2 regions of the Variovorax arabinosiphilus genome follow, and region 2 is predicted to be linked to the other one. Evidence: riboswitches for the same ligand, from Rfam matches in the RefSeq annotation. Region 2 holds a riboswitch; the other holds the start of a gene.
The links. Region 2 has a riboswitch for glycine ahead of gcvT (glycine cleavage system aminomethyltransferase GcvT). Riboswitches for the same ligand answer to the same signal wherever they lie in the genome.
Positions count from the first base shown of each region.

Region 1: another riboswitch for glycine. It lies ahead of QTH86_RS14900 (FAD-dependent oxidoreductase); the one in region 2 lies ahead of gcvT (glycine cleavage system aminomethyltransferase GcvT).

Region 1 is NZ_JASZYB010000002.1:218,485-228,611, forward strand. Features, by position in the region: gene QTH86_RS14870 (hypothetical protein) at 1-274, opposite strand, end outside; gene QTH86_RS14875 (YiaA/YiaB family inner membrane protein) at 310-795, opposite strand; gene QTH86_RS14880 (phosphatase PAP2 family protein) at 922-1,590, opposite strand; gene QTH86_RS14885 (MFS transporter) at 1,590-3,527, opposite strand; gene QTH86_RS14890 (hypothetical protein) at 3,524-4,411, opposite strand; gene QTH86_RS14895 (helix-turn-helix domain-containing protein) at 4,539-5,306, shown strand; glycine riboswitch at 5,470-5,578, shown strand; gene QTH86_RS14900 (FAD-dependent oxidoreductase) at 5,660-6,886, shown strand; gene QTH86_RS14905 (FIST signal transduction protein) at 6,883-8,145, opposite strand; gene QTH86_RS14910 (PhaM family polyhydroxyalkanoate granule multifunctional regulatory protein) at 8,186-8,875, opposite strand; gene QTH86_RS14915 (copper chaperone PCu(A)C) at 8,936-9,427, opposite strand; gene QTH86_RS14920 (MarC family protein) at 9,563-10,127, shown strand, end outside.
Region 2 is NZ_JASZYB010000001.1:1,452,946-1,463,072, forward strand. Features, by position in the region: gene QTH86_RS06965 (GatB/YqeY domain-containing protein) at 1-104, shown strand, start outside; gene QTH86_RS06970 (NUDIX domain-containing protein) at 104-559, shown strand; gene pmbA (metalloprotease PmbA) at 665-2,035, opposite strand; gene yjgA (ribosome biogenesis factor YjgA) at 2,105-2,761, shown strand; gene mog (molybdopterin adenylyltransferase) at 2,758-3,354, shown strand; gene QTH86_RS06990 (TRAP transporter substrate-binding protein) at 3,500-4,471, shown strand; gene QTH86_RS06995 (TRAP transporter small permease) at 4,558-5,052, shown strand; gene QTH86_RS07000 (TRAP transporter large permease) at 5,049-6,326, shown strand; gene QTH86_RS07005 (hypothetical protein) at 6,409-6,948, shown strand; glycine riboswitch at 6,969-7,056, shown strand; glycine riboswitch at 7,069-7,190, shown strand; gene gcvT (glycine cleavage system aminomethyltransferase GcvT) at 7,241-8,422, shown strand; gene gcvH (glycine cleavage system protein GcvH) at 8,453-8,824, shown strand; gene gcvP (aminomethyl-transferring glycine dehydrogenase) at 8,861-10,127, shown strand, end outside.

The sequences.
Region 1 (10,127 bases), on a different contig from region 2:
GGACGCTGGCGCGGGCGCCGTCCGACGCGCGCGCCAGCAGGTAGACGGTGCCCTCGGCCGACGCCTCGACCGCCACCACCGTGAGCGCCGCCCCGCCCACCGACAGGGCCACCGGCACGGCCACCACGGCACTGGCGGTGGCGCCCGCCACCGAGGCAGTACCGACCACCGACGCGACCGGCAGCAGCGACAGGGCCGCGGAGGCCTCGCTTTGCGCCTGCGCCGAGAACACGGTGCAGGCGGCCAGCAGGGAAACAACAAACATCTTTTTCATGGGAGTGCTCCTGGGAAAGAGGGGGATGTCGCGCGTCATTCCGCAGCGCTGTCGGCAGCGCGGGCTTCGCGGCGGCCTTGCAGCCGGGCTTCGGCGAGGTCGGCCTCGTGGCGGTCGCGCAGGGTCTTGGCCAGGGTGAACGCCGTGCTGATGAGGAACAGCCAGCTCACGCCCAGGAAAGCCTTGTAGGTCTCGTGGATCTCCATGCGCAGCAGGCCCCAGCCGGTCAGCGCCATGGCCGTGAGGAAGCCGCCCCAGACCACCAGCTTCCACATCGGCGTGTCGCCGGCGGAGCGGGCCGCGCCGTGCTGGTTGTCGCGCACGAACTTCGCCAGCACGAACGCCGCCGACAGGCAGAACACGTAGCCCATCACCATGAAGGCGCGGTCGAGCGCCGCACCGGGCAGCCAGCCCAGGCCGATCGCGCAGAGCGACACGGCGATGCCGAAGGAGGTCCACACCTGGAACTGCCAGGCCCGCGTGTCGCGCTGAAGGGAGACGGTGGAGGGAAGGTTTTGCATGAAAGCCTCGCGGCGTTGTGAAGGTGATCGGATGATCGCCCTCCGCTTGCCGAAAAGGCGCATATCCATGCACCAGACCTCCTACGCAGCGCCATCGGTACCGAATTTCGATACCGACTCGTCGCCTCACATCCGCTGGAGATCGTCCCGGGTGTAGGGCTGCTCGATGCCGGCCAGCCGGACGGCGATGGCTTCGAGCAGGTCCTGCGTGGGCGCCGGCGCGCCCGGCGTCTGGAACGCCAGCGGCAGCAACAGCCCGAGCAGCATCACCGGCCAGGGCGCCCGGGGCGCCGGCTGACGGCGCACCAGCCACAGGAAAACGAGGCAGATCGCGATGCCCAGCAGCAGGCCCGCCGCCACCTCCGACACCGAGTGCGCGAAGATTGCCAGGCGCGAGGCGCCGATGGCCGCGCCCAGGGCCCAGCCGGCGGCCACCGCCACGCAGCGCAGGGCCGGCGACCGCCGCGCCGCGACCATCCAGAGGGCCACCGACCACACGCTGGTGCTGATCGCCGTGTGGCCGCTGAACCCGGTGAAGTTGAAACGCGCGCTGCCCAGGCCCCAGCCCATGAAGGCCAGTTTCGACGCCACGATCAGCGCGCCGCCCACACCGAAGGCCAGGCACCAGCTGAAGGCAGTCCAGCGTCCGCCGCCCGGCGACAGCCACAGCAGCAGCGCGATCAGCACCGACGCCGGCAGCAGCAGCCCGCTGTCGCCCAGCCAGGTGAAGGCGTGCCAGAACGCCGGCGGCACCGCACCGAGGCCGCCCCAGAAAGCGTCGCGCAGCCCCGCCATCAGGTCGCGAGCAGCCCGCTGACGCGCGACTGAAGCGATTCGGGCTGCACCTCGGGCCCGGGGACGGCGGGGCCGACATGCAGACCCACCCGGCTGAACAGCCCGCGGCGGAAGGGCCGCACCATCGCGACGTTCTGCCCGTCACGCTGCTCGATGCGGCTGAAGAACGAGCCCCACAGGTTGGTCAGCGCCATCGGGATCACGGGCGGTTCGAGGCCCTCGTCACGCGCCGCCGCGAGGATCTTCATCACCCCGCCCTTGAAGGGCTGCAGCGTGCCGTCGCGGGTGATCGCGCCCTCGGGGAAGATGGCGAGCAGGTCGCCCTCGCGCAGCACGTCGACCGCCTGCGCGAAGGCGCGCTCGTAGGCGACCGGGTCGTCCTTCTGCGGTGCGATCGGGATCGCCTTGGCCAGCCTGAAGAGCCAGCCCAGCACCGGTACGCGGAAGATGCGGTGGTCCATGATGAAGCGGATGGGCCGCGGGCTGGCCGCCATCAGCAGCACCGCATCGATGAAGCTCACGTGGTTGCACACCAGCACCGCCGCGCCCTCGGTCGGGATGTGCTCGTCGCCGCGGATGCGAAAGCGGTAGATGAAGTGCGACAGCAGCCACGACACGAAGCGCAGCAGGTATTCGGGCACCAGCATGAAGATGTAGAAGGCCACCACCGCGTTGGCGATGCCGGTGAACAGGAAGATCTGCGGAATGGTGAAGCCGGCCTTGAGCAGCGCGCCGGCGATGACCGAGCTGGCGATCATGAAGAGCGCGTTGAGGATGTTGTTCGCGGCGATGATGCGGGCGCGGTGCGTCGGCTGGCTGCGCAGCTGGATCAGCGCGTACATCGGCACGCTGTAGAGGCCGGCGAAGAGCGACAGCAGGCCGAGGTCGGCCATCACCCGCCAGTGCGCCGCCTGCGCCACGAACGCGCCCAGGCCCATCTCCGGCACCGCCGGCAGGCCGCGCGAGGCGAAATACAGGTCGATCGCGAACACGCTCATGCCGATGGCGCCGAGCGGCACCAGGCCGATCTCGACCTGGCGGCGGCTGAGCGTCTCGCACAGCAGCGAGCCGATGCCGATGCCGATCGAGAACACCACCAGCAGCAGCGAGGCGACCTGCTCGTTGCCGTGCAGCACCTCCTTGGCGAAGCTCGGGAACTGGCTCAGGAAGACCGCGCCGAAGAACCACATCCACGAGATGCCCAGCAGCGAGCGGAACACCACGATGTTGCCGTGCGCCAGCTTGAGGTTGCGCCAGGTTTCGCTGAAGGGGTTCCAGTTGACGACCAGGCCCGGGTCGGTGGCGGGCGCCGGGGGAATCGCCTGCGCCACGCCGCGCCCCACCAGCGCCAGCCCCACGCACGCCACCGCCACCGTCGTGTGGCCCACGCCCGGCAGCGCCACCAGCAGGCCACCGGCCACCTGACCGAGCAGGATGGCGACGAAAGTGCCCATCTCGACCATGCCATTGCCGCCGGTGAGCTCGCGCGCGTCGAGCACCTGCGGCAGGTAGGCGAACTTGACCGGGCCGAACAGCGTGGAATGCAGCCCCATGAGGAAGACGCACCCCAGCAGCACCACCGCGTCGGCCCGCACGAAACCCCAGGCGGCGATCGCCATGATGACGATCTCGAGGTTCTTGACGACGCGGATCATCCTCGTCTTGTCGAACTTGTCGGTCAGCTGCCCGGCGGTGGCCGAGAACAGCAGGAAAGGCAGGATGAAGAGCGCACCGATCGCCAGGCCCGCCATGGCCGGCGGCATCCAGCTCAGCTGGAGCTGGTAGGTCACCATCACGGTGAAGGCGAACTTGAAGAGGTTGTCGTTGGCCGCGCCGGCGAACTGCGTCCAGAAGAAGGGGGCGAAGCGCCGCTGGCCCAACAGGGCGAACTGGTTCGCGTGGACGTCGGTCGAAGCAGCAGCGGCGGGTGTCGTCATTCGAATGTCCCTGTCGGGGCTCCTCGGACCGTCATGGCAGTGGCGCGTGGATTGTGCCGCAGGGCCGGGCAGGTCAGCCCGTCGACCGCCCGCAGCACCGGCCAGGCCGCGCAGGCCGCGACCAGGTGCTTGAGCGTGTGGCCCGGGACGATCTGGCCGGTCGCCTCGAAGATCCCGTGATCGCCCAGCTCGAGGAGTTTTGCCACGGCATAGAAGAAGATGACCGCGCCGAGCTTGAGGCCCATCGCGCCCGGCACCGGCCGGAGCAGGGCGAGCCCCAGCACCAGCGCCATGCCGCCGAACTGGACCACCGCCCAGGGCAGGACGTCGCCACGCTCGTGGTACACCGCCACCGCCATCAGACCGCCTGCGAAGGCGACGCAGGCGGCCGGCCAGCCGGCGCGCAGGCTCACCCGCTCGCACACCGCCAGGCCGAGGATGCCGGCGAAGGCGATCGCCATGCCGGCGCGGTCGGCCGCGAGCCGCAGCGCGTCGGGTTGCAGGTGATAGAAGACCGAGCCGGCCGCGGTGAAGATCAAGCCCGCGAAGAACAGCCAGGCACAGTCCAGCGCGGCGGTCGACCGCAGGCGCTCATGCAGGGTGTCGAAGCGCCGCAGCCGCCACAGGCCCCAGAGGCCGAAGGCCGCGAACGGCAGGTTGCTCAGCACGTCCATCGCGAAAGGCAGCCCGCGCCAGGCGCGCGCATCTGCAAAACCCGCACCACCTGCCGCCGAGGGGTCCGGCACGGCCGGCCCGAAGCAGGCGATAAGCACGAAGGCCGCGACGAGCCAGAGCAGCGCGCGCTCGCGCCCCTCCAGCGGCGGGAGCTGCGGCGCCAGGCGTTGGAACAGCGGCCAGGTCGGGAAGCGCTTGGATCGGTTCATGGTGGGCTCCGGTGGTGCGGTGGGAGCGGAATCTAGTTGCCACCGGCACAATTTGGCATCGAAAATCGATACGGTCTGCCAATCCAAGCCGAACGGTATCGAAAATCAGTACCAAGGACCTGTCTCCATGAGCACCACCATCGACCTCGTGCAGGCCGTGAAGAACGAACTCAAAAGCGCCCGCATGACCTACGCCGATCTGGCGCGCGGCCTGGGCATGGCCGAGTCCAGCGTCAAGCGGATGCTGGCCAAGGGCGACATGCCGCTCAGCCGGGTCGACGCGATCTGCCGGGCGCTCAAGATCGACTTCGCCGAGCTGGCGCGCCGCGTGGCCGACGCCCAGCCGCTGCTGCGCGAGCTGACGCAGGAGCAGGAGAAGGCGGTGGTGCGCGACAAGAAACTGCTCCTGGTGGCCATCAACGTGCTGAGCCAATGGACGCTGGAGCAGATCGTGGCGGCCTACCGCATCACCGAGGCCGAGTGCATCGCCTGCCTGGTGCAGCTCGACCGCATCGGCATCATCGAGCTGCGGCCACTCAACCGATACCGGCTCAAGCTGGCCAAGACCTTCCGCTGGCGGCCGCACGGGCCGGTGATGGACTTCTTCCGCGAGAACGTGGTGCTCGACTACTACCGCGGCGGTTTCGACGGCCCGGCCGAGGGCCTGCTGCTGGTGCACGGCTCGATCAGCCGGGCGCTGGCGCCGTCCTTCCTCGAGCGGCTGCAGCGGGTGGCGCAGGACTTCGCGCAGCAGCACCAGACCGACCAGAAGCTCTCGCCCAACGACCGCGAGGGCTACACCCTGCTGCTGGGCATGCGCAACTGGGAGTTCGAGGCCTTCACCCGCCTGCGCCGCGGCGACGCCAAACCGGCCAAGTCGGGGCGAGAACCCTGAAAAACAACAACGGCACATAGGCCGAATGGCCAGTCGCACCAAATTGTCAACAAGGGTAAACTCTAGGTCTGCAGGAGAGCGGGTGTTCCCACCCCACCGTACGCGCAAACTCCCATGAACGCCGAGGTGAACCGCATGCCGGTTCGATGACTGCCGTCTATTGATCTAGCCGTCTGGAGAGCCATCGCCCTGGCGCGATGCACCGAAGGAGCAACCCCGTCGCACGTCGCGTGCGGGCGAATCTCTCAGGTACCAAGGACAGAGGGAGCGGCAACCCGAACCCCGGATCCGACCAGCGACCACAGGGCTGGTCGTGCATCCGCCGTTTGTGCCATCCCACAAGGATTTGGACCATGCGCGTGATTGTTCTGGGCGGCGGGCTGCTTGGCGTCGCTTCGGCCTACTACCTCCAGCAACTCGGCCACGAGGTGACCGTGATCGACCGCCACGGCACGCCCGCGGCCAAGGTCCGGGGCCTGGTCGACACGCCCACGCCGGCGGCCCCTCTGCCCACCTACCGTCCCGGCACCTCGTGGCGCGCCGCGTTCGAACGCGTGCGCAACCGCGTGCATGGCTGGACCGGCTACCTGACCGGCACCGCCCATCGGCCCACGGAGCGCATGGAACATCTGGCGCGCCTGGGCGCCTACAGCCGTGAAAGCGTGCGTGCGCTGGGCCGCGAGGCGGGCGTGACGCAGCCGTCCCGGGGTGCAGGCTGGATGCGGATCTACACCGACGCCGAGGCCTTCGGGCAATTCGCACGCAATGTGCCGCGCCTCCATGCGCTGGGCTGTGTGATGCACCTGCTCTCGGCGGACGAGGCCCTGCGCATCGAGCCCGCGCTCGAACCCCTGCGCGGCCAACTTGCCGGCGCCGCCTTCACGCGCGAAGGCACCTCGTCCGACGCCGCCGGTTTCGTGGGCAGCGCCATCTTCATGTGCCGCGCCGCCGGGGTTCACTTCCTCATGAACCACACGGTGACCCAGCTGCATGCACGCGAGGGCCGGGTCGACCATGTGGAACTGCGCAACGCCGACGGCGAACGCACCACGCTGCGTGCCGACGCGTACGTGATGGCGCTGGGCAGCGGCAGCGCGCCCGTGGCGCAGGGACTGGGCGTGCCGCTGCGGCTGCGGCGGGTCCACGAGCATGTGGTGCTGCTGCCGCTGAAGAACCCGGCGCAGGCCCCGCAGGTCATGCTGCAGGACCTCCACAGCCGGCTGCGCCTGCAGCGCGTCACGACGCCGGACGGCGACCGCCTGCGGGTCTGGACGACGGTGCGGGCCGGGAGTGCCGCCGCCGCGCTGCGCGACGACGTGCGGCTGGCGCGCATGCTCGCGCGGGTCGAGACCTTGCTTCCCGGCCTGGTCGACGCGCGCGGCGCGGTGCTGACCACCACCCCCTATGCACGCAGCGCCAATGGCCTGCCGCTGATCGGCCGCACCCGCATGCGCAACCTGTTCCTGAACGTCGCACCGGGCGCACCCGGCTGGATCCACGCCTGCGGCGCCGGCAAGTCGATCGCCCGCATCGTCAGCGGGATGTCGCCCGAGGTCGAATTCGCCTTCGCGAAGGGCTAGGCGACGAAGACGGTCAGCACGCCGGTGTAGCCGTACACGTGGTGGCGGGCGATCTCGCCGGCCGCGAAGAAGCCGACGAGCGGCACGTCGCCCAGCGCATGCCGCACGATCTGCATCTCGGCGTTGGGGGCGCCGAAGTGCGGCCCGCCGCGGCCCGAGCAGCTGACGTACACCGCACCGGCCACGCGCCGTGCCGGATGCGGCGCCGCCTCGGCCTCGCCGGCCGCCACCGCGCGTGCGGTCGCCAGCGTCTGCTCCTCGGGCTCGAGTTCCTCGCGGATCTCGGCGCAGATGCGCATCAGGTCGGCCCGCGCGGCCTGCGCGTTGCGCCGGCAGAAGCTCATCCGCATGCCGGCTTCGGCCACGTCGGCGATCGCGATGCCGCGGCGTGTCGGGTCGAGTCCGATGATGTGGCGCACCAGCACGTCGGCCCCGAGGTCACCGGTGCGGCGAATGCCGTCGCTGCCCGCATCGACCAGGCCCACCAGGGTCGCGCGCACCGCTTCGATCGCGGCCTGCGGCTCGTCCAGCGACACCTGCAGCTCGGCCAGCAGCACGTCCAGCGCCGGCTCGCCGTCGAGCGTGAGCAGCAGGTTGCCGTCGGCCTCGGTGATCTCGCGTTCGCGCGACACCGGCTGGCAGCCCTGCGTGACGCGCGACACCAGCCGCACACCTTCGCCGAACAGCACGCCCGACATGCCCCCCGAGAAAACGCCGCCGGCCGCGCCGTGGCCGCGGATGTTGCCGTTGCCGCCGATGGCGAACTGCAGCGATTCGTCGCGCCCCGACGAGAGGCCGCCGAACAGGTAGCCGGTGTCGGTGCGCCCGGCCATCTCGCCCACCAGTTCGGCGAGCTCGGGCGTGCGCGGGTCGGCATGGACCAGCGCCGTGTGCGCCTCGAAACCGGCCATCTCGGAGCTGCCCAGCGGCGCCACGCCGGAGAACACGCGGTACTGGTCGCTGGGCAGCGCGCACAGCATCAGGCTGAGCGCGGGCTCGTCGAAGTACTCGGCGTTGTTGGCGGCCACGCCGACGGCGACGGTGCCGGACCAGTCCGTCACCTCCGGCAGCTCGGCGCTCAAGTGGTCGAGGATCTGCTGCGCGTCGTCCGCGTAGTGATCGGTGATGTAGAGCAGGCCCAGTGTCGGCGCGGAGGCGTACTCGGGCAGCGCCATCTGTGCGCGCACCTGGGCCAGGGCGAGGCCGGCCGCCATGATCCATTGCGGATGGGTGGCGTGGCCGGTGGGAAAGAGTTTCATGCGCGGGGTCCGGAAGGTTCGGGAGGGGCGCAAGGCGGCGTCATCGGCTCCGTGAGCGCGATGCGGCCGGCGTCTTGCGCGCGGTGGTCTTGGTGGTCTTCTTCGCTGCGGCCTTCTTCGCTGTGGCCCGCTTCGCGGGCGCCGGCCGGGCAGCCGGTGCGGCGGTGCCAGGCATCTTCAACTGGCCGGCGTCCTCCACGGCAGTCTGGGCGATCTGCTGGAACTGCTGCGTGAGCGCGTTCCACCACTGCAGCGGGTCGACCACGCCGGGCGTGGCCGCCGCGTTCTTGCTGGTCTTCGGCGGGGGCTCGGCCGGCGACGGTTCGGCCTCGATGGGCTCGGGGGCGGCCGCCTCGGCGGGTGCGCTCGGCGGCGCGGCCGGGGGCGCCATCGGCTCGGTCGCGGCGGTGCGGGTGAAGGCCTTCGCCAGGTCTTCCATCTGCACGTTCATGCCGCGCAGGGTCGACAGCGTCATCTTCTGCACCTCGAGCGCCTGGATGGTCGCCTTGAGCGCATGGCCGTTCTGCTCGAGCCAGTACTGGACCGTCTTGAGCTCCTGGATGCGCTTGTCGACCTCTTCCACCGACAGCGTCGGGGCCACCCAGCTCGACAGGCTGGGCATGCCGGGAACGGCGCCGCCGCCCGGGTTCGCGCCGCCGGCGAGGTTCTTCAGGAAGTCGAAGCCCGGGACAAACTGGCTGAAGGCGAAAGGGGATGTCGCATCGTTCATGGGTGTCTCCGGCTGTGGGCTCGCCAGCTTACTCCAGGGTGCCTGCGGCGCCGTCGGCGATCAGTGCTTGTGCATGTGCGCCGGGGCCGCGCCGGCGGGCGCCGCCGAACGCACCGGCGCGTTCAGCGAGAGCGTGCTCTTCGCGCCCTGCGCATCCTGGAACTGAAGCGTCAGCGGGACCGTCGTGTCCTGGGCGATCGGCTGCTTCAGGTCCATCAGCATCAGGTGGTAGCCGCCAGGCTTGAACTCGACCGTTTTGTGCGCCGGCAGGTCGAGGCCGGCGACGGCGCGCATGCGCATCGTGTCGCCTTCCATCTTCATCTCGTGCACCTCGGCCACGGCGGCGACCGGTGTCGTGACGCCGACCAGGCGCAGACCGGCGTGCGCCGTGAGCTTCATGAAGGCGCCGGTGCCGCTCTGGCCCGGCACGGCGGCGCGGACCCAGGCGTCCTGCACCTCGACCGGCGCAGCCGGCTGGGCGAGCGCCGATGCGCCGGCGGCGGCGAGCGCCATGCAAAGCGCGGCGCGCCGCAGCGAGGGGATCAAAGTCATGCAGGTCTCCGGAAGATCGGGTGAAGAACGGTGGAGTGGAAGGCGGTGCGCGAGTTCAACGACATGGCGTTGCGGCGGTGCCGCGAACAATTATCGGCGCCGACATCGACACGTCTTGCAACAGATAATCGACCCGTGACCTATACCTTCGCCTCCGCCACGGTGCTGCTGCTGCTCATCTGCGACCCGCTGGGCAACATCCCCATCTTCGCCAACGCGCTGCGGCACGTGGCGCCCGAGCGGCGCGCGGGTGTGATCCTGCGCGAGGTGCTGATCGCCTTCGTGCTGCTGCTGGCCTTCATGTTCGTCGGCGACAGCTTCCTGCGGGTGATGGGGCTGTCGGGCCTGTCGCTGCAGATCGCGGGCGCGGTGGTGCTCTTTCTCATCGCGCTGCGCATGATCTTCCCGAACCACACGGCCTACGAGAGCACCGACACGCGCGAGCCGCTGATCGTGCCGCTCGCCATTCCCGCCCTGGCCGGCCCATCGGCGCTCGCCACCGTGATGCTGCTGGTGTCGCAGGCGCCGCAGCGCCGGCTCGAATGGATCGCCGCGCTCAGCGTGACCATGGCCGTCTGCGCGCTGGTGCTGGTGCTGTCCGACCGCATCCAGCGCCTGATCGGCGACCGCGTGGTGCTGGCGCTCGAACGGCTGATGGGGCTGATCCTGGTGGCGGTCGCGGTGGAGATGATGATCCGCG
Region 2 (10,127 bases):
GCGACATGGGCAAGGTCATGGGCGTCGTGAAGACGCGCCTGGCCGGCAAGGCCGACATGGGCCAGGTCAGCGCAGCCGTCAAGGCGGCCTTGTCAGGCGCCTGATGGACGCCGAGGCCCGGCGTCCTGTCCACAAGGCCTGCGCCTGCCTGGTGGACAGCCGCGGCCGCCTGCTGGTGTTCGACCACCCGGAGGACGGCGGCATGCAGTTGCCCAAGGGCACGGTGGAGCCCGGCGAGACGCCCGAAGACGCCGTGCGGCGCGAGTTGCTGGAGGAGTCGGGCATCGCCTATGAAGGCGCGCTGGAACCACTGGGCACGATGGAACGCGAGTGCGAGGCGGGCGTGGAAGGCAACGTGCACCGACATGCCCAGCTGTGGCACCTCTACGTGATGCGGCTGGACGGCGTGCTGCCCGAGACCTTCGAGCATGTCGCCAGCGGCAGCCCGGAGGAGGATGGGCTGGTATTCCGCTTCCGCTGGCTGGCGCCAGATGCGCCGTTGGACGGCTTCGCGGAGCCCTATCGCCGCGCCATCGCGATGGCGCGCGCAGCGCGCTGATCAACTCAGTGGCAGGGCACCCGCGGATCTGGCTCCGACAGTCCGCCGGGTGCGCCCCCTTGAGGGGGGAGCGGCGACACGCAGTGCGCCGCTTCGGGGGTGGGCCTAACTCCCGGCGATCTTCATCCGGTCGATGAGGATCGAGCCGGTGGTCTTGGCGCCGTAGTTGTAGGCATCGGCGCCCACCGCCTGGATGCCCATCAGCATGTCCTTGAGGTTGCCGGCGATGGTGATCTCCTGCACCGGAAACGCGATGCGGCCCTTCTCGACCCAGAAGCCGCTGGCGCCGCGCGAGTAGTCGCCGGTCACGTAGTTCACGCCCTGTCCCATCAGCTCGATCACGAACAGCCCGGTGCCCAGCTTGCGCAGCATCTCGTCGAGGTCGTCGCCGGGCTTCGTCAGACGCGAGCGCAGCGTCAGGTTATGCGAGCCGCCGGCGTTGCCGGTGGTCTTCATGCCCAGCTTGCGGGCCGAGTAGGTGCTGAGAAAATAGCCCTCGAGCCGACCGCCGTCGACGATCTTGCGCGGCCGGGTCGTCACGCCTTCGTCGTCGAAGGGCGCGCTGCCCTTGCCGCGCAGGAGGTGCGGGTCTTCGGCCACGTCGATGTGCTGGGGCAGCACCGGCTTGCCGAGCGAATCGAGCAGGAAGGTGCTCTTGCGGTAGAGCGCGCCGCCGCTGGTGGCCTGCACCAGGCCGCCCAGCAGGCCGGCGGCCAGCGGCGACTCGAACAGCACGGGGCACTGCGTCGTCTTGATCTTGCGCGACTTCAGGCGCGACAGCGCACGCTCCGCGGCATAGCGGCCCACCGATGCGGGGCTGGCCAGTTCGTCGGCCGAGCGCATGGAGCTGTACCAGGCGTCGCGCTGCATGTCGTCGCCCTTGCCGGCGATCGGTGCGACTGAGATGGAATGCCGCGAGCTGGCATAGCCGCCGCGGAAGCCGTGCGTGTGGGCGCTGAAGAAGTGGCTCTGCTGGGCCGAGACGCCGGCGCCTTCGCTGTTGGTGATGCGCTTGTCGGTCGACAGGGCCGCAGCCTCGCATTCGAGCGCCAGCGTGGCGGCGCGCTCGCTGTCGATGTCCCAGGGGTGGAACAGGTCGAGATCGGGCTGCTCGCGCACGATGTCGGCCTCGTCGGGCAGTCCACCGACCGGGTCTTCGGCGGTGAAGCGTGCGATGTCGTAGGCAGCCTGCACCGTCTGGGCGATGGCGGCCTCGGAGAAATCGGAGGTGCTCGCGTTGCCGCGGCGGTTGCCGACGTACACCGTGATCCCCAGCGACTTGTCGCGGTTGCGCTCGACGTTCTCCAGTTCCCCCTTGCGCACCGACACGCTCAGGCCGCAGCCCTCGGAGGCCTCGGCCCCCGCGTCGGTGGCGCCCAGCTTCTTGGCATGCGCCAAGGCGGAGTCGACCAGGTTTTCGAAGAAAGAGCGGCTGTACGCAAAGCCGGACGCGGGGCGCGTGGAGGATGTCGTCATGTGTTGGCTATGATACTTGGCCCCCTGTTCTCCTCTCTCGCGCGGTCCTTTGCGGCCCAGGATCTCCCGATGTCCCGCAAACCCAAAAAAGGCTACTACGTCCGTGGCGAATTCGTTGCCGAAGGCAGCGAACTCGACCTGGAGCTCAAACGCGAGCTCAAGGGCACCGACGACGCCAGCAAGACCGACCTCAAGCGCGAAAGCGCCGAGCTGCAGAAGCTCGGTGAAGACCTGCTCGGTCTGCGCGCCGGCCTGTTCGACCAGCTGCCGCTCGGCGAGAAGCTGGTCGACGCGATCGTCGAGGCGCGCCGCATCACCAATTTCGAAGGCAAGCGCCGCCAGATGCAGTTCATCGGCAAGCTGATGCGCGCGCTCGACCCCGAGGTGCTCGACGCCGTGCGCAGCGCGCTCGACGAACAGCACAGCGGACCCGCCGAGGAAACCGCCATGCTGCACGAGGCCGAGCGCTGGCGCGACCGGCTCATCGCCGACGACGACGCGCTCGGCGGCTGGATAGAAACCCATCCCGACACCGACAGCCAGCAGCTGCGCGCCCTGGTGCGTCAGGCCCGCAAGGACATCAAGGCCGGCAAGCCCGGCGAAGCACCGCGCCAGGGCAAGTCCTACCGCGAGGTGTTCCAGCTGGTGCGCGCGCAACTGGCCGCCCACGCAGGCAGCGACCGTGCGGCCGAAGCCAGCGAGGAATCGCGGGAGCGCGACGCGTGAACGACACGTTCGACCCCGTCCACATCGGCATCGTCTCGGTCAGCGACCGCGCCTCCACCGGCGTGTACGAAGACAAGGGCCTGCCCGCGCTGAAGGACTGGCTGACCCGCGCCCTGCGCAACCCGATCGACTTCGAGGCGCGGCTGATCCCCGACGAGCAGGCCGGCATCAGCGCCACGCTGATCGAGCTGGTCGACGCCGGCTGCGCGCTGGTGCTCACCACCGGCGGCACCGGCCCCGCCCTGCGCGACGTCACGCCCGAGGCGACGCTGGCCGTGGCGCACAAGGAAATGCCGGGCTTTGGCGAGCAGATGCGGCAGATCAGCCTGCGCTTCGTGCCGACGGCGATCCTGTCGCGCCAGGTCGCGGTGATTCGCGACCGCGCGCTGATCCTCAACCTGCCGGGCCAGCCCAAGGCCATCGCGGAGACGCTCGAAGGCCTGAAGAACGCCGACGGCTCGCAGGCCGTGCCGGGCATCTTCGCGGCCGTGCCCTACTGCATCGACCTGATCGGCGGGCCGTACCTCGAGACGGACGACGCCGTCTGCAAGGCCTTCCGGCCGAAGTCGGCGATCCGCCCGGCCCGCGCCTGAAACACACCGGAAACGCGCGCTCTTAACACGGCGCGCTCCCCGTGGAAATCCCGACGCTGCACTGCAGCAGAGTGCGGCATAGTCGCGGCCTGCCTGCGCGCCGGCATGTCCCGCGCGCAGTCTTTTTCAAAACAGGAGACACCGCATGAAGTTGAACCGACTGGCCGCTGGCCTGGTTCTGGGAATGGGCCTGGCCTGCGCCGCGTTCGCGCAGACCACCATGAAGATCAGCATCTCGACCGCGCAGAACTCGCACCAGGGCGTCGCCATCGACACCTTCGCCAAGGAAGTCGCGACCCGCACCGGCGGCCGCTACAAGGTCGAGACCTTCTACAACGGCGCACTCGGCGGCGAACGCGAATCCATCGAGGCGGTTCAGCTCGGCACGCAGGAGCTGGCCTTCTCGTCGACCGGCCCCGTCCCCAACTTCGTGCCCGAGACGAAGATCCTCGATGTGCCCTTCCTGTTCCGCGACAAGGCGCACGCCCGCGCGGTGCTCGACGGCCCGATCGGCCAGGACCTGCTGGCCAAGTTCGACGCCAAGGGTTTCAAGGCACTGGCCTGGGGCGAGAACGGCTTCCGCCACATGACCAACAGCAAGCGCGACGTGAAGGCGCCCGAGGACCTCAAGGGCCTGAAGATGCGCACCATGGAGAACCCGGTGCACATCGCGGCGTACAAGGGCCTGGGCATCATCACGACGCCGATGGCCTTCCCGGAGGTCTTCACCGCCTTGCAACAGGGCACGGTCGACGGCCAGGAGAACCCGCTGCCGGTGATCATGTCGGCCAAGTTCTCGCAGGTGCAGAAGCACCTGTCGCTGACGGGCCACGTGTACTCGCCCTGCATCTTCGTCATGAACAAGGCGTCGTTCGACAAGCTCAGCGCCGCCGACAAGACCGCGTTCCTCGAGGCCGCGAAGGTGGCCGTGAAGGCCAACCGCGACCGCGTCGACCAGGACGATGCCAACGGCGTGAAGGAACTGCGCGCCCAGGGCATGACCGTGATCGAGAACGTCGACAAGGCGAAGTTCGTCGCCATGCTGGCGCCCGTCAACGCCGACTTCGAGAAGCAGTTCGGCAAGGCCAACCTCGACAAGATCCGCGATGTGAAGTGATGCCCGGGCCGCCGTCCCGCACGGGATGGCACCGGGGCCCGCCGCAGCTTTCGGCGGGCTTTTTTGTTTTTGAGAACGGCGTAGAGATGAAAGATAAATTCCTTGGCCTGGAGCGCTGGACGACCGGCGCGTCCATGGTGCTCGCCTGCGCGATGCTGGTCATCGCCTCCTCGCTCGGCGTGTTCCAGATCGTCACCCGTTTCGTGCTCGAGCGGCCTGCCGAGTGGAGCGAGATCCTCATCCGGGTCAGCCTGATCTGGATGGTCTTCCTGGGCATCCCGATGGCATTCCGCCAGGGCGCCATGGTGAGCGTCGACGTGCTCTACCGCTGGAGCCCGCCGCGCTTTCGCCGCGTGCTGGACGCGGTGGTGAGCCTCGCCGCACTCACGCTGATGTTGATCATCCTCTGGTACGGCTGGGACTACGCGATGCGCGGCCGCGTGCAGTCGATGGCGGGCTTGGAGAGCCTGTCGATGGTCTGGGCCTACCTCGCGCTGCCCGTCGGCGCCGTCTTTTCCCTGTTCGGCATCGCCGGCAATTTTCTCGATCCGAAGCGGCTCGAACTGGAGACCGCGCAATGACGCCCATGATGGTTGGCACGATGGTGCTGTGCTTCGCACTGTCGGTCTCTGTCGCCGTCTCGATCGGCCTCGCCTCGATCGTGGGCATGCAGGTCAACGGCGCCAACATGCTGATCTCCGCCAAGGAGATCTTCAACTCGATCAACAAGTTTCCGCTAGCGGCGATCCCCTTCTTCATCCTGGCCGGCAACCTCATGGAAACCGGCGGCATCTCGCGCCGCCTGGTGGAGTTCGCCAAGAGCATCGTGGGCGGCGTGCAGGGCGGCCTGCCGATGACCTGCGTGCTCACCTGCATGATCTTCGCGGCGGTGTCGGGCTCGTCGGTGGCCACCACCTTCGCCATCGGCGCCATCCTGATCCCCGCGCTCATCAAGCACGGCTACCCCACCTCGTACGCCGCCGCGCTGCAGGCCACCAGCGCCGAGCTGGGCGTGATCATCCCGCCATCGATCCCGATGATCCTGTACGGCGTGAGCGCCGAGGTGTCGATCGGCGAACTGTTCATCGCCGGCTTCGGCCCGGGCATCCTGATCAGCCTGGCGCTGATGCTCTTCGTGTGGGTCTACTGCAAGTTCAAGGGCTGGGGCAAGAACGACGGCGAGGGCCGCATGCCCTTCGGCCGCGCCCTGTGGCAGGCCGGCTGGGCACTGCTGATGCCGGTGATCATCCTCGGCGGCATCTACGGCGGCGTCTTCACGCCCACCGAGGCATCGGCCGTGGCCGTGTTCTACGCGCTGGTCGTCGGCATGGTGATCTACCGCGAGATCAAGGTCACCGACCTGTTCGTGATCCTGCGCAAGTCGGTGCTGTCGTCGGCGGTGATCATGTTCATCATCGCCAACGCCGGGCTGTTCGCCTTCCTGATCACGCGCGCGGGCGTGCCCGACGCCATCGGCCGCTGGCTCGAGCAGGTGCTGCAGTCGCCCGCCATGTTCCTGCTGGGCGTGAACGCGGCGCTGTTCGTCATCGGCATGTTCATCGAAACCAGTGCGGCCATCATCGTGCTCGCGCCCATCCTGGCGCCGGTGGCGATGCACTTCGGCATCGACCCGGTGCACTTCGGGCTGATCATGGTGGTCAACCTGGCGCTCGGCATGATCACGCCGCCCTTCGGCGTGAACCTGTTCGCGGCCTGCACCGTGGCGCGAATATCCCTGGACCGCATCGTGAAGGACCTGATCCCCTTCGTGGGGGTGGTGCTCGGCTGCCTGATGCTGATCACCTACTTCCCGGCGATCTCCCTCACGCTGCGCGACCTGGTCTACGCGAAATAGTGCACGGGCGTGACAGTGGCCTTCATGCCGCTGTCACGCCCAGCCCCGATGCTGGCGAGTCCTATCCTCCGCCCGGCATCCGATGTTCTTCAGCAAGACCGACAAGGCCCGCGACGAATTGCGCCCCGGCCGCCGCACGCTGACGCAGCGCGAGCGCGCCGTGCTGCTGATGGCCGACGGCCAGCGCTCGGTGACCGACTTCGTGCCGCTCTTCACCGACCGGGACGAGGCGCTGCGCGTGGCGCGCCACCTGTTGCACGAGGGGTATCTGCACGCGCCGGACGAGCGGCTCGACGCACCAGCCGTCGTCGTCGCGGAGGTGCCCGAGCCGTCGGCGCCCGCTGTGCCCGCCACCGCATCGGCCGACCCTTTCGACGGCAAGCCGTCGCTGGCCACCACGCGCATGTTCCTGTTCGACCTGTGCGAGCGCATGTTCGCGCGGCGCGACCCCGCGATGGCGCAGGTCCTGCGAGACACGCTGCGCGAGGCGCGCGACCGCCCCTCCATGCTGGCCGTCGCCGACACGATGCTCGCGGAGATCCGCCAGGCCGCTGGCGACGAGCGCGCCGACGCCATCCGTGATCGCATTGCCAGGTTGTTGCCAGCCGAAACGGTGCACTGAGCCCGCGCCGATCCACTACACTCACCCGGTCAGGAGAGTGCCCGCAACGGGCCGCCGAAGGCGCAGGATCCATCCGAACGCTCAGGTACCAAGGACTGACGAGGCGCCCGTTCACCCGGGCGTTTCCTTGCTGGAGAGAGGTCGGTAGTCCATCGCGACACGCCGGCCCACCGAAGGAGCAAACCCTAAGCCTTTGACGAGGCGGGGCGAATCTCTCAGGTAGAGCGGACAGCAGGGGTGGCCCATGACTTGCGTCGTGGATTCCGTCTGCCCCTTGTTTTGGAGAGCGCCCATGGCTGCTTCCGACGATTCGCTTCCGCTCCAGAAGACCCCGCTGCACGCCCTGCACGTCGAACTCGGCGCCCGCATGGTGCCCTTCGCCGGCTACTCGATGCCCGTGCAGTACCCCGCCGGCCTGATGGCCGAGCACAAGCACACCCGCACGGCCGCCGGCCTGTTCGACATCTCGCACATGGGCCAGCTGCGCCTGGTCGGCCCCGACGCCGCCGCGGCCTTCGAGACGCTGATGCCGGTCGACGTGGTCGACCTGGCGCCCGGCAAGCAGCGCTACGGCCTGCTGCTGAACGATGCCGGCGGCATCCTCGACGACCTGATGTTCTTCAACGAAGGCCACGACTCGCTCTTCGTCATCGTCAACGGCGCCTGCAAGGTGGCCGACCTGGCGCACATCCAGGCTCGCATCGGCGCGCGCTGCGACGTGCAGCCGATGCCCGACCACGCGCTGCTCGCGCTGCAGGGCCCGCAGGCCGCCGCCACGCTGGCGCGGCTGTCGCCTGGCGTCGAGCGCTTCGTCTTCATGACGGGCGGCGCGGTGCAGATCGGCGACAAGGACGTGAAGATCCCGGCCTTCGTCACCCGCAGCGGCTACACCGGCGAAGACGGCTTCGAGATCTCGGTGAAGGCCGACGACGCCGAGGCGCTGGCCCGCCTGCTGCTGGCGCAGCCCGAGGTGCAGCCGATCGGCCTGGGCGCGCGCAACTCGCTGCGGCTGGAAGCGGGCCTGTGCCTCTACGGCCACGACATCGACGAGACGACCACGCCGGTCGAGGCCTCGCTCAACTGGGCGATCCAGAAGGTGCGCCGCACCGGTGGCGCGCGGGCCGGCGGTTTTCCCGGTGCCGACAAGGTGCTGGCCCAGCTGGCGGCCGCAGCGTCGGGCGCGGCGGGCATCGCCGACCACGACACGCTCAAGCGCCGCCGCGTCGGCCTGGTCGCGCTGGAACGCATCCCGGTGCGCGACGGCACGCCGCTCGAGTCCTTCGAGGGTGCCGCCATCGGCCAGGTGACCAGCGGCCTGCTCGGGCCGACGGCCGACCGGCCGATCGCCATGGGCTATGTCGCCACCGCGTATGCGGAGCCGGGCACCCGCATCCAGGCCATCGTGCGTGGCAAGCCAGTGCCGATGGAGGTCACCACCCTGCCCTTCGTGCCGACCCGATACTACCGAGGCTGATTTCTTTTTCATCCCTTTTCAGGAGCCCCCATGAGCACCAAATTCACCAAGGACCACGAGTGGGTCCAGGCCACCGGCAGCGACGCGATCGTCGGCATCACCGTGCATGCGCAGGACGCGCTGGGCGACGTCGTGTTCGTCGATCTGCCGGACGTCGGCAAGACCTTCGCGCAGGGCGAAGTCGCCGGCGTCGTCGAGTCGGTCAAGGCCGCGGCCGACGTGTTCATGCCCGTCTCGGGCGAAATCACCGAAGTCAACGAAGCCCTGCGCGCCGACCCCTCGCTCGCCAACAGCGACCCATTGGCCGCCGGCTGGTTCTTCAAGGTCAAGCTGAGCGACCCGCTGCAGCTCGACACCCTGCTCGACGCGGCCGACTACGACAAGTTCGCCGCCGAAAGCTGATCCGCCTTTCTTCCTCGCCCCCATCGCTTCATTCCCATGCCGACGCCATCCTTCCCCACCCTGCGCGAACTCGAGAACGCCGACGAATTCATCGCCCGTCACATCGGCATCGAACCGGCCGACGAGGCGCGCATGCTGCCGGTCATCGGCTCGGCCACGCGCGAGGAACTGATCGACGGCATCGTGCCGCCGGCCATCCGCCGTACGCGGCCGATGCGCTTGCCCGCGCCGGTGAGCGAGGCCGACGCACTGGCCGAACTGAAGAAGATGGCGGCGAAGAACACGGTGGCGCGCAACTTCATCGGCCAGGGCTACTACGGCACCCACACACCTGGCGTGATCCTGCGCAACATCCTCGAGAACCCCGCCTGGTACACGGCCTACACGCCCTACCAGGCCGAGATCTCGCAGGGCCGCATGGAGGCGCTGGTCAACTTCCAGACCATGGTCTGCGACCTGACCGGCATGGCGATCGCCAACGCGTCGATGCTCGACGAAGCGACGGCCGCGGCCGAGGCCATGACGCTCGCCAAGCGCAGCGTGAAGTCCAAAAGCAACATCTTCCTGGTGGCCGGCGATTGCCACCCGCAGACCATCGAAGTGCTGCGCACGCGCGCTGCCCCCCTGGGCATCGAGATCAAGGTGAGCACTGCGTCCGAAACGCTGCCGCACCTCATGACCAGCGGCGACTTCTTCGGTGTGCTGGCGCAGTACCCCGGCACCACCGGCCAGGTGCACGACCTGCGTCCGCTGGCCGGCCATGCGCATGCCTGCGACGCCGCGCTGTGCGTGGCGGCCGACCTGCTGGCGCTGACGCTGCTGGCGCCCCCCGGCGAATGGGACGCCGACATCGTCTGCGGCACCACCCAACGCTTCGGCATGCCGATGTGCAACGGCGGCCCGCACGCCGCCTACCTGGCCTGCCGCGATGCGTTCAAGCGCTCACTGCCGGGCCGGCTGGTCGGCGTGAGCGTCGACGTGCACGGTTCGCCCGCCTACCGCCTCGCGCTGCAGACGCGCGAACAGCACATCCGCCGCGAGAAGGCCACGTCGAACATCTGCACGGCGCAGGTGCTGCCGGCCGTCGTCGCGAGCATGTACGCCGTGTACCACGGCCCGGCCGGCCTCACGCGCATCGCGCAGCGGGTGGCAGCGCTCACCGGCATCCTGGCCGCGGGCCTCGAGCAGATGGGCCGCGAGCTGGTCAACACCACCGCCTTCGATTCGCTGACCGTGAAGAGCGGCGACGACACCGCCGCCATCCTCGCGCACGCGAACACGGCCGGCGTCAACCTGCGCCATC